One region of the Pseudoalteromonas sp. SG43-4 genome, then DNA from elsewhere that is predicted to be linked to it. Evidence: predicted binding sites of a transcription regulator. Region 1 holds the regulator's gene; each other region holds the start of a gene.
What was found. Region 1 encodes sigma-54, which starts transcription at its own class of promoters, with help from an activator protein. Its sites were predicted from a motif close to GTTGGCACGNNNNTNGNNT; they were not measured.
Positions count from the first base shown of each region.

Region 1 (4,213 bases):
ATGTGGTTGCCAAAAATTTAACCGATAACGCCATGATAGACAAAATCAATGCTGATAATATTCAGGTTGATATAAAGTTATTAACAATGCGTTCGGAGCAACCCGTCATTATCACTGGACCCAATTTAAAAATCACCGGTAAAGGCCTAGAAGCCGACTTGAAAACCGAAGTGATAAAACTAATTAACCATACGCGAACCATATATTATGACCAATAAAATATTAAAATCACTTATAATTCCTACACTTATACTAGCGTTTAATAGTAGTGCTGCAGAGCAAAACACGCAACCTGCTGCCAATCAAATTTCAATAAGTGCCGACAAGCAAGAAGGTCAATTGAAAGCTAATGTGGGTATTTTTGAGAAAAACGTTGAGATTATTCACGGTAATCGCCGCATTACAGCCGATCGCCTCGAAGTACACAAACGTGATGAACTTGGTGATAATAAACAATTATTAATTGCCACAGGTAGCCCTGCGCACTTTGAAGAAAAGCAATCAGACGGCACGACTATGAGCGCCAGTGCTGACGAAGTACGTTATGATGTATCTAAGCGTTTTTTAACGCTTGTTGGTAATGCACAAGTATCGCAAGCCGGACAAAAAATAAATGCTAAAAGCATTACCTACGACATAGAGCAGCAACTCATCAGTGCCGAAAAAGATGAAAACTCAACTGACCGCGTTCACACAATTTTAGTACCGATCGAAACTAAAAAAAGTAAAAAAGGCGATAAAGGTCAACCATGAGCACATTAAAAGCAGAACTATTAGCAAAAAGCTATAAAGGTCGTGAAGTTGTAAAAAACGTCGGCCTTGAAGTACAAGCTGGCAGTATAGTTGGCTTACTTGGCCCTAACGGTGCTGGTAAAACAACGACTTTTTATATGATTGTAGGGCTTGTTCCTAGCGACAAAGGTAAAATATCTATTGATGATAACGATATTACTCTTTTACCTATGCATAGTCGTGCTAGATTAGGCATAGGCTACTTACCACAAGAGTCATCGATTTTTAGAAAGCTGACTGTTTATCAAAACTTAATGGCCATTTTAGAAACGCGCAAGGAACTAAATAAACAAGCCAGAGAAGACACGCTCAATAACTTATTAGATGAATTTAGCATACAACACATTCGTGATAGCCAAGGTATGGCATTATCGGGGGGAGAACGTCGTCGTGTAGAAATAGCACGAGCGCTGGCAGCAGATCCTAAATTTATATTACTGGATGAACCGTTTGCCGGTGTTGACCCTATTTCGGTATTAGATATAAAGAAAATAATAGAACATCTTAAAAATCGTGGGATTGGTGTATTAATTACCGACCATAACGTAAGAGAGACCCTTGATGTTTGTGAAAAAGCCTACATTGTTTCTCATGGGGAGCTGATTGCATCAGGTACTCCAGAACACGTATTAAATGATAAAACAGTACGCGATGTTTACTTAGGCGAGCAATTTAGGCTGTAACATTTACGCCATGTCTTTAAGCATCTGCTAGTATTAATTATAACAACATAAAAGGATTGTTAGAGATACATGAGGCAATCACTACAGCTGCGCATGGGCCAGCAACTTACAATGACTCCACAGTTGCAACAAGCTATTCGTTTGTTGCAACTCAGTACATTGGATCTCCAGCAAGAAATACAAGAAGCTCTCGACAGTAATCCACTATTAGAGGTTGAAGAGGCAGACTATTCCGAAGACGCTGCTGGTAAAAACGAGCAAAAAGCTGATACCGATGACATAACTGTTAGCGCATCTGCTGATGATGCTCCGAGCGAATACGAACAAGATACTGGTGAAGCACTTGCAAAAGACACGCTAAGTGACGACATGGCTATGGATGTCAGTTGGGATGAGTACATGAGTGCAGCTCCTGCAGCCTCATCAGGTCCAATGCCTGAAGACGAATCAATATACCAAGGCGCCTCTACTGAAACGCTCCATGAGTATTTAATGTGGCAATTACAACTAACGCCATTTAGCCCTACAGACGAAGCTATTGCTATTGCTATTGTAGAAGCTGTCGATGATTCAGGTATTTTAACACTAAGCTGCGAAGAGATTTTAGAAAGCTTTAATCAAGAAAACGAAGATGATAACGAAGTCGAACTTGATGAAATTGAAGCGGTATTAAAACGCATCCAACTGTTTGATCCTGTTGGTATTGCTGCACGTAGTTTACAAGAGTGTTTGTGTATTCAGCTTAATCAATTTGATAAAGAAACACCTTATATTAATGAAACGAAAATGATTTTAACCGAGCATATTGATCTATTAGCAGCTCGCGACTATCGTACATTAATGAAAAAAACTAAGCTCAAAGAAGAAGAGCTTAAAGAAGTAATGACACTAATACATACTCTCAACCCAAAACCTGCAGATACTATTGTAAGGGAAGAATCTGAGTATGTTATTCCTGATGTGTCAGTTAAAAAAATTAAAGGCCGCTGGGTTGTCGAATTAAACCCAGATAGCATGCCTAAAATTCGTGTTAATAGCCAATACGCGGCAATGTCTCGCACTGTAAAATCAAGTGGCGACAGCCAGTTTATTCGCTCACATTTACAAGAAGCTAAATGGTTTATTAAAAGCTTAGAAAGTAGAAACGACACGCTATTAAAAGTTACTAATTGTATTGTTAAGCAACAACAAGGCTTTTTTGAACATGGCCCTGAAGCCATGAAACCAATGGTTTTAAATGATGTTGCTGAAATGGTAGAAATGCACGAATCGACAATTTCTCGCGTAACTACTCAAAAGTACATGCATACACCCCGTGGTATATTTGAGCTTAAATATTTTTTCTCAAGCCATGTAAGTACTGAAAACGGTGGTGAATGTTCATCTACAGCAATACGTGCGCTTATCCGAAAATTAATCGCAGCAGAAAACTCAGCAAAACCATTGAGTGATAGCAAAATAGCGGATATATTGGCTGAGCAAGGAATTAAAGTAGCGAGACGTACAATCGCAAAATACCGCGAATCTCTTGCTATTCCACCGTCAAATCAGCGTAAAAGTCTGATTTAAGACGCTAAACTAAGAGGGTAATGCTTATGCAACTAAACTTAACTGGTCGTCACGTAGAATTAACCGATTCACTAAGAGACTATATTAATACTAAATTTGCGAAGCTTGAAAGACACTCTGATCATATTAATAATGTTCATGTCATTCTCGATGTAGAAAAATTAAATCAAAAAGCAGAAGCCACAATACACGTAAGCGGTGCTGAGCTATTTGCCTCTACAGAACATCAAGATATGTATGCCGCTATTGACTCGTTGATCGACAAGCTCGATCGCCAAGTAATCAAACACAAAGAGAAGCTTGCTCGACACTAATATGATGAAATTAAGTTCACTTATATGCCAGGACTGCAGCAAAGCTGCGGTCCTTTTTAATAGCAAAAAAAGAATTTTAGAGTTCATTAGCGAACTTGCTCACGACAAACTTCCGTATTTACCGCAACAAGATATTCTTAATGCTTTAATGAGCAGAGAGAAATTAGGTAGTACAGGTATAGGACGTGGCATTGCTATTCCTCATGGAAGAATGAGCGGTGCAGAAGAGCCTTTGGCTTTAGTGCTCGTTAGCGAAACTCCAATAAACTTTGATGCAATCGATAATCGCCCTGTTGATATTTTTGTCGCACTCATCGTACCAGATGGCGATAACCAGCAGCACTTAAAGACTCTAGCAACCATTGCTGATAAACTAAACAACAAAGATTTTTGTAAACAGTTACGCAGTGCAAAATCTGATACTGAGCTTTACCAAGTTATTGTCGATCAATCATAGTTTTATAAAGGGTGTTAAATGGAGTTAATTATCATAAGCGGCCGTTCCGGTTCTGGAAAGTCGGTTGCTTTGCGCGTTGTAGAAGATTTAGGTTATTATTGCGTAGATAATATTCCAGTAAACCTACTACCTTCATTAGTTCGCAGTGTGTCTGATAGCTACGATAAAATTGCTGTTAGCATAGATGTGCGCAACATCCCTAAAGAACAAGATGAATTTAACGATATTCTTGAATACTTACCAGGCTTTGCAAACCCTACGTTATTTTATTTAGATAGTGACGATCAGACATTGATCAAACGCTTTTCTGAAACACGCAGATTACACCCACTATCAATAGACTCGTTGCCTCTTGATTTAGCCATCAAAAAAGAAAAAGAATTACTTGATGTATTAAC
Region 1 is NZ_JACJFB010000002.1:284,023-288,235, reverse strand. It holds gene lptC (LPS export ABC transporter periplasmic protein LptC) at 1-218, shown strand, start outside; gene lptA (lipopolysaccharide transport periplasmic protein LptA) at 208-753, shown strand; gene lptB (LPS export ABC transporter ATP-binding protein) at 750-1,475, shown strand; gene H5160_RS03305 (RNA polymerase factor sigma-54) at 1,545-3,044, shown strand; gene hpf (ribosome hibernation promoting factor) at 3,071-3,358, shown strand; gene ptsN (PTS IIA-like nitrogen regulatory protein PtsN) at 3,363-3,815, shown strand; gene rapZ (RNase adapter RapZ) at 3,834-4,213, shown strand, end outside.

Region 2 (4,213 bases), on a different contig from region 1:
AATACTCATTCGGATGGTTCTCTCACAGAAGGATCGCTCAATAACTGGTTAATTTTACTTTGCTGCTCTGTTGGCAGCGCAGGTAAGTTTTCAAGTCCAGTTAACGAAAAATAATCTAAAAATTGTTTAGTAGTTGCATATAAAGCCGGCTTACCCGGAACCTCTTTATGCCCTACCACTTTAACCCACTCTCTTTCGAGTAGGGTTTTAATAATATTCGAACCCGTAGTAACACCCCTTACTTGCTCAATTTCACCGCGCGTAATGGGCTGCCTATATGCAATAAGTGATAATGTTTCCAGTAAAGCACGTGAGTATTTTGGTGCACGTTCTTGCCACAAGTTATTTAACCAAGGGCTTAAACTACTACATGCCTGAAAACGATACCCACTACCAACTTCAACTAAGCGAATACCACGAGTTTGAAAATGTTCTTGTATTGTATCTATTGCGTCGTTTATTCGCGCCATAGAAATAGCTAAATCTATTAATACAGTATCTTTAAGGTGGCGTTTACTCACAGGCTTATCTGCAACAAAAATAGCTGCTTCAATGATCTCAACTAGTTGTTCATCACTAATTCGCCGACCCGCCATACACACTCTTAACAAATAAAAATACACAGCCATCTATTATGACAGAACAACGCCAAACTAGGAAAATATATCTACTAAATAACTAGATTTTAAATACAAAAAAGCCAGTGATTATCACTGGCTTCTAATTTACTCTTTAAAACAACAAATATTAGCTGTGTTTAATGGCTTCTAATGCATCATCTTCAGCTACTGCGTTACCGTATTTTTTAATGTAACCCATAAACTCGCTTTTACTGATGCGCTTATCTTGGTTTTTATCCATGTAACCAAAGTGATTTGAAATATCATCGTCGTTACCTTCAACTACCGAAATATAGCCATTACTGTCGTTATCTAAGCTTGAAAAGCTGCTTTCAATTTTATCGAATTTAGCGATTTCAGCTTTAAATGCCGACTCACTTACTTCAGAATCAGTGGCTACTTTACCATTGTTTAACTTCATGTAAGTGTTGAATTCTTTGCGGCTAATTTCGTTATCCATATTGGTATCAATATTTGAAAAATGGCCCCAAATGCTATCGTCATCAGCTTCAACTTTTGAGATGTAGCCATCGCTGTCATTATCTAAACTTGCAAAGTCACTGTCTATTCTTTCAAGACCCTGATTAGATGAACAAGCCGCTAGGCTTAATGATGCTAAAATAGTGGCTGCTAATGTTAACTTTTTCATATGACGTATCCTTCGTAATTAATTAAATGTCACTTTAACTAATACAAATCCAATGCCAATAATAGTTAACTTATAAGAATCAACAACTTAATCTTGGTTGGTGCATTTATTGAACAGTTTCAACAAGTTAAGCTTGCAAGCTTTGCAAACAACCTTGTAATTTTTGCAAAAAAATACCCGGTAAAAAACCAGGTATCTCAATTTTAGTTATATAGTTCAGCTAATAATTAGATTGCTGCGTTTTGGTAGCGTTTAACAAACTCAGTAACGTTTTGACCATTACATTTTAATGAGTTTAAGTTACCAATTTTTTGGCGAACAGGTGCTAAACCTTGTTTTAAAGCCGTCATACATAATTGAGTTTCTTGTTGAGCGTCTTTTGCAAATACTTCTACTTTCTCAACTGATGCGTTGCTTAATGTCGTTTTTTTAGCAATATCGCGAATATCTTCACCATTACATAAAATGCTTTTAGAAAAACGAGATAAGTAAACACCGTGCTGAGCAGCTTCTTTACGAGCAACACTAAAGCCTTCGTTTGCGCTTAGTACACATAACTTAGACTCAATTTTATTATCTTGACTGAAGTAAGTATTGCTTTGTGCTGAAGCAGTTGCAGATGCTAATAAAGCAGTAGCTAAAAGTAGTTGTGTTTTCATGAGAGATCCTATTTGAACGAGCTAAACAAGTGAATTTCGCGCATTATATATTCAATAAAGTTAAGTTCAATTGAATTTTTTATTTATTTAAAAAATTAATACTGCATTTACAATGTTTAAACTTTACTCACCAATTGATCAACATTTGTGCAGCTATTTTCTCATTTCAGTCATGTTATGTACGCGTATTTACTGATACAATTTAATTCATTAAATAGATCCAATTTTAAGGTAAATTTTATGAAAGTGATTTCTTTCAATATCAATGGTCTGCGTGCTCGTCTTCACCAATTACAAGCAATTATCGACAAACATCAACCAGACGTTATTGGTTTGCAAGAGATTAAAGTTCATGACGAAGCATTCCCACTAGAAGATGTACAAAAAATGGGATATCACGTCTACTTTCATGGCCAAAAAGCCCATTATGGCGTAGCTATGTTATGCAAAAAAGAGCCTAAATCGGTCTTAAAAGGCTTTGCTACCGATACAGAGGAATCGCAAAAACGCATGATAAGCGTCACTGTTGAACAAGATAACGGTCGCGACCTTACCGTCATGAATGGCTATTTCCCACAAGGTGAAAATATTAATCACGAAACTAAATTTCCTTATAAACGACAATTTTATAAAGATTTGATGACACACCTTGAAACCAACCACACCCCTGATCAAGACGTCATTGTTATGGGCGATATCAACATATCACCCACCGATTTAGATATTGGGATTGGCGAAGTTAATGCAAAGCGTTGGTTAAAAACGGGTAAGTGTTCTTTCCAACCGGTAGAGCGTGAATGGCTTTCAACATTACTTAATTGGGGCTTTAAAGACACCTTTAGAGAACAAAACCCAGAAACAGACGATCAATATTCGTGGTTTGACTATCGCTCTAAAGGGTTTGTAGATAACCGAGGGCTTCGAATAGATGTAGTACTTGCAACTAATGAGCTTGCAGCACGCTGTATAGATACTGGTATTGACTACGAACTGCGCGGTATTGAAAAACCCTCAGATCATGCCCCTATATGGTCAACATTTAAGTAATTACTATGCTCAGCATAACAATACAAGGGCTACTTTGGGCCCTTGTAATTATTATTGCCCTACTAAGCTTTGATAAAAAAACATATAAAACATTGCTTAATACGCCAGCCCGTCAAACTGGAGTTCTTGCATGTGCGTTAGTGTTTGCAGTGCTTTGGCGAATAAAGGCTGGCATTTTAACTGGCCTTGATTTACACATCCTTGGTGTTACGGCTGCTACATTAATTTTAGGCTGGCGATTGACTATTTTAAGTAGCCTACTTGCCACAGCGCTACTCGCTGCCTTTGGTCAAATTGAACTTGAACTGTTACCAGTACAACTGCTTATTGGTGCGTTTATTCCTATTTTACTAAGCTACCTTGGCTTTATAATTAGTTACCAGTATTTACCTCGTCATTTTTTTGTTTATATATTTGTTTGTGCGTTTATAACTGCAGGGTTTATAGCCTGTATAAAAATAAGCCTAGGTGCTCTATTTTACTTAGCTATAGGGCAATACAATTGGCAAGAACTTGCAGATAACTACGTTTATTTAAGTGCCATAATTTGGTTTCCTGAAGCAATGCTCAACGGCATGGCTATAACAATTATGATCACCTATCGCCCGCATTGGGTAAAAACTTTTTACGATAAGGACTACCTAGACTCATGAGTCTACAATATCAATGCCCGCTATGTAATCTCGCACTTTTGAAAGCTGATTCAACACTTCGTTGTGCTAACAACCACAGCTTTGATTTTGCCAAAGAAGGCTATGTTAATTTACTGCCAGTACAACAAAAAAATTCAAAACAACCGGGCGACTCCCTTGAAATGGTGCAAGCTAGACGCGCATTTTTAGAGCGTGGGTACTACCGCTTTTTACAACAAAATCTTAGCGAGTTAGTCGGTCGAATAAGCGCGAATACGGTTATTGATTTAGGATGCGGTGAAGGTTTTTATACCCAGGCAATAGCAAGTAAAACAGACGCTATAGTGTACGGTGTCGATATTTCAAAATCTGCCGTTAAATATGCAGCAAAGCGCTACCCTAAGTGCCATTTTAGTGTTGCATCAATTAGCCAAGTGCCTTTTGAAAGCCAATTTGCTGATGTACTTATTAGTGTATTTGCGCCTTTGTTTGAGGAAGAACTTGAACGTCTAGCTAATAAAAACGCAACATTAGTGGTAGCAAGCCCAGGCCCTTATCATTTAAAAGAGCTAAAATCGTATATATATTCAGAAGTAAACGAACATA
Region 2 is NZ_JACJFB010000001.1:383,898-388,110, forward strand. It holds gene rluB (23S rRNA pseudouridine(2605) synthase RluB) at 1-9, opposite strand, end outside; gene scpB (SMC-Scp complex subunit ScpB) at 6-596, opposite strand; gene H5160_RS01675 (EF-hand domain-containing protein) at 748-1,269, opposite strand; gene H5160_RS01680 (hypothetical protein) at 1,497-1,928, opposite strand; gene xthA (exodeoxyribonuclease III) at 2,169-2,975, shown strand; gene H5160_RS01690 (energy-coupling factor ABC transporter permease) at 2,981-3,628, shown strand; gene H5160_RS01695 (putative RNA methyltransferase) at 3,625-4,213, shown strand, end outside.
Region 2: H5160_RS01675 (EF-hand domain-containing protein) is a predicted target of sigma-54. The motif match lies at 1,311-1,329, and genes of this name have one in related genera.

Region 3 (4,213 bases), on a different contig from region 1:
TTTTATTTAACTCAAAGGGCCGTAAGGCCCTTTTTTTGGTTTTAGCTTGGGCTGATTTCATTTAGAAATCAAACTTATTGGATAATCATCGTATTGCTTAATATTATTCATTACATTCATTAAAGTATTATGTGTACTGTTTTCGTCTGCGGTTATAAGTACCGAACTTATTTCATATTCAGCCGCGAACATAGCTAAGTTAGTCGCAACTTGCTCTAAATCAATTAACCTCCCAGAAAAATATACTCCGTTACTTTCATCAATTCTAAATAAAGCATTTTTAACAGGATTATCTATTTGAGGGCTGTCGAGTGGTCGGTTTAATTCAATAGCCACAGATTTTACAAAAGATATAGTCACAATAAAGAAAATTAGCACAGCAAAAATAAAGCGTGGTTAAATAAATATTCTAATAATATTAAATATTTGTACTAATTATGTATTTAAAATGTGGCGAAATAAGGTGGTATTTATACCGATCTGCTCAAAAATGGGTCTATTTAGCATCGTTATAATGTAATTCAATTTGTTAAATTGCTTAAAAAACTATGTAGGTTGGTATTAGAGGTAATAAAAAACCCAGCTCGAGGCTGGGTTCTAGTTATGCGCTATGTCAGCTTAATGTTTTTGCATACGGCTCATTTCTGCATGGCAGCTTTGCATTGTTAATAATGTTTTAGCCAGTGCAGCTTCGCAGTCAGCTGGTTGCGGTTTATCCATTGCTGCTTTAATTTCTTCAAGGGTTTTATCTTCTACCTCTTCAAGCTCTTTTACATACGTGCTGTCGTTGTGTGAGGTGAAAGTAGTCAATAGGGCTGTGTACGCACGTCGTGCTTCAACTGCGAAAGATGAGCCATCTTCGCGTTCGCCTTTTTCATTAATTGCATATGGCTGCAAGCGCTCAACACTCACTTTTCGGGCATCTATCATACGCTGAAAAAGTGCACCAATAGCAGGGTCTTCAACTTTTTCCTGTGCTTTTTGATAAAAATCGATGCCGCTGTTCATAACTTGAATGATGTCAGTAATATGATTTACTTCTGATCCTTGATGGGTGTTCATAATGACCTCTTTTATTAAATGAATGTATAGTTCAATTTAATAAAAGCAATGTACGTTCCACGTTTTTATTTTTATGTAGTTATTTGATTTTATTGATTTAATTTTATTACAGGAAGAGGCTAAGTTAATGAGGAAAGTATTAACCTAGCAATTTTTACATTATATTGTGTAATAAAGTTATTTTAGCTCTTCAGCTACTTCAGCTACTTTTTGGCGTAACCAGATATGGCTCGCATCGCGATGCAGCAGTGGGCTCCAAATCATATCAAGCTCAAAAGGAGGAATTGGAAACGGTGGCTCTAAAATTTTAAGCCCCGGATCATCTAAATATATATTTGCGGCTTTTGAAGGAAGGGTCGCAATCAAGTTTTTCTCTTTAGCTAAATGAATCGCTACATGATAGTTACGCGTAAAAGTGGCAATGTTACGATGTTTACCAAAGTGGGCAAGTGCTTCGTCAACCCAGCCGAGTTTTTGCACATCTTTAGGGTCCATGCCCACACCTACACCAAAACCTGTTTTACTCACCCATATATGGCGTGCTTTTAAATAGCTGTCAAGGCTAAAGTTTTCAATTATAGGGTTATCGGCTTTTACTAAGCAGCAAAAACTATCTTTCCAAATACGTTTATGATGAAAAGACTGCGGTAAGTTTTCAAAACGGTTGATTGCCATATCTACTTTACCGTTTTCTACATCATGAAAGGTGACATCACTTGGTGTGAGTATATCTAAAGTAGTATCGGGGGCTTCTTCGTGCAATTTACTTAAAAGCTTTGGTGCTAATGTACTTGCAGCGTAATCACTGGCCATTATTCTAAACACACGCTTACTTTGGCTTGCCTCAAATTCTCGATTAGGTGCTAGAGTTTCTTCAAGGGTCATTAAAATGCCACGAATAACGGGTTGTAACTCCAAAGCACGCTCGGTAGGTACCATACCATCGCTGGTACGAACTAAAATAGGGTCGTTAAATAAGTTACGAAGACGTTTAAGGCCATTACTCATTGCAGGTTGCGTTATACTCAATTGATTAGCAGCGCGTGTTACGTTGCATTCTCGCAGCAATGTATCGAGGTAAACGAGTAAATTTAAATCTATTTTGCTTATATTCATTGTGTGTGTCCTTTAGCGCTTACCAGTGGTGAATAAAGCGCTGTGCTGTCGGGTATGGGTAAATATGACTTACCTGACCATTTTTTATATTTTGTTGTGCCTGCTTCCAAAAGCTAACATCTATAAGCTCAGGATGAGTGCTGAGTAAAAACTTTTTATACATAGGGTTTGGCATTACAAATGTACAAAGTTGCTCAGGAAATACGTCCTGTGGTGCAACAGAGTAACTTTGTTCATCCATTAAATAGTCGTCATAGCTCTTTGCTTTTGGTAATGCTCTAAAGTTCATATCGGTTAGATATTGGACTTCATCGTAATCGTAAAAAATAATACGTTTGTGCTTACTTACACCAAAGTTTTTTAAGAGCATATCACCAGGGAATATATTAACAGCAATCATTTCTTTTAGGGCTTGCCCATATTCTTCAATTGCGTCGGCGACACTTTCTTCATCAGCATTTTCTAAAAACAAGTTAAGAGGTGTCATGCGCCGTTCAATATACAAATGCTTGATGATCAACCAATCGCCCTCAATTATCATTGATGAGCCAATTGTTTTATGTAATTGCGCAAGTAAATTACTATCAAAACGCGCTAAAGGAAATACGACGTTAGAATACTCGATGGTATCGGCCATTCTGCCAACGCGATCATGATTTTTTACCAGTTGATAACGCTTTAATACGGTATCACGGCCAAAGGGTTTACTCTCACCAAATTTGTCTTTTATTACTTTAAAAACATAGCCAAATGAGGGGAGGGTAAATACCATCATCACCATACCGGGAGTCCCCGGTGCAATTGTAAACTCATCACTAGAGTGAGATAAATGATTTAAAAACTCTCGGTAAAACTCAGTTTTACCCTGCTTATGAAAACCCACTGCGTTATAGAGCTCAGCAAGTGTTTTGTTTGGCATAAGTTGATTTAAAAACCGAACAAGTGCTGAAGGTGCGTGAGTCTCTACCATAAAGTAGGCGCGGGCAAAGCCAAAAATAACACGCATTTGAGATGACTTAGTTAAAAGTGCATCTAAATATAATCCGTTATCTTCATCGTGTAATACAGCGATTATAAAGGGCTGAACCCCACTTTTTGAAACAACACGACCAACAATATAGGCTGCTTTATTACGATAAAAAGGTGTGTGTAAAATATCAAAGCGCATTTGCCAAGGTTGGTGATGTGTATCGGGGGCTTGTTTATAAAAAGCTTTAACAAGGAGGCGGATATCACGCTCTAAATTTACAAATGGGGCTTTAAAATCAAAATGACTAATAATGCGTTTTATTGTTGGTTTGAGGCCATCAACTACAGGAAAGTATGTTCTATATTCTGCTTCTACAGGCACTGAAGGAGCATCTTTTAAGGTTGCTTCTACAAATATAAAGTCATTATGAAAATAGCGCCTATGGTACAGCCGGCAAAATACAGAGTTATAAAAAGTTTCTGCGAGCTCTGCTTGGGGATGAAAACATAAAAAATGCTGATATACCTTTTTAACTTCAAGCCATAGGCTTTCATCGAGTTGTTCGGTTGGGGTTTCTTTTTTTAGCGCTTGCGTGGTTTCGTTAACACGATCATCATAATAGCTGATACGCAAACGGCTGATATCATTAATTGCTTGCCAATCTTTTTTTGCAAAGGCAAGAGGGGCTTTGGCTGTTGTTTTTTGAAATAACTGATAGTGCCTTTTAAAACCCGTTAAAATTAATTCAGCAATATGGCGAGGTTGCATTTGCACTCCTTAAAAGTCCCTAGAGTTTATACTCTATTGTGTTAAGGGTATGTTATTTTAAGTTTAAAACCAAGATAAATGTTACTTACTAACTAAGAGTAACTTATTGGAATTGAGCTATCTTTTTTTCGAGAATTTTAATTTGTTTAGTCACAGCCGATACGTTTTTCTTATATGTTTTATTAATTATTTTTAGTTTTTTAGTAATGTCTTTAGTAATACGCTTTTTATCATCAATGGCTAAGATATGATTTAACCGCTCTTGTTGTTTGTATTCAGCACGCTCTTTATTACGAT
Region 3 is NZ_JACJFB010000021.1:63,028-67,240, forward strand. It holds gene H5160_RS17295 (biopolymer transporter ExbD) at 58-378, opposite strand; gene H5160_RS17300 (PA2169 family four-helix-bundle protein) at 619-1,062, opposite strand; gene H5160_RS17305 (LysR family transcriptional regulator) at 1,240-2,178, opposite strand; gene aceK (bifunctional isocitrate dehydrogenase kinase/phosphatase) at 2,198-3,916, opposite strand; gene H5160_RS17315 (DUF4124 domain-containing protein) at 4,020-4,213, opposite strand, start outside.
Region 3: H5160_RS17300 (PA2169 family four-helix-bundle protein) is a predicted target of sigma-54. The motif match lies at 1,106-1,124, and genes of this name have one in related genera.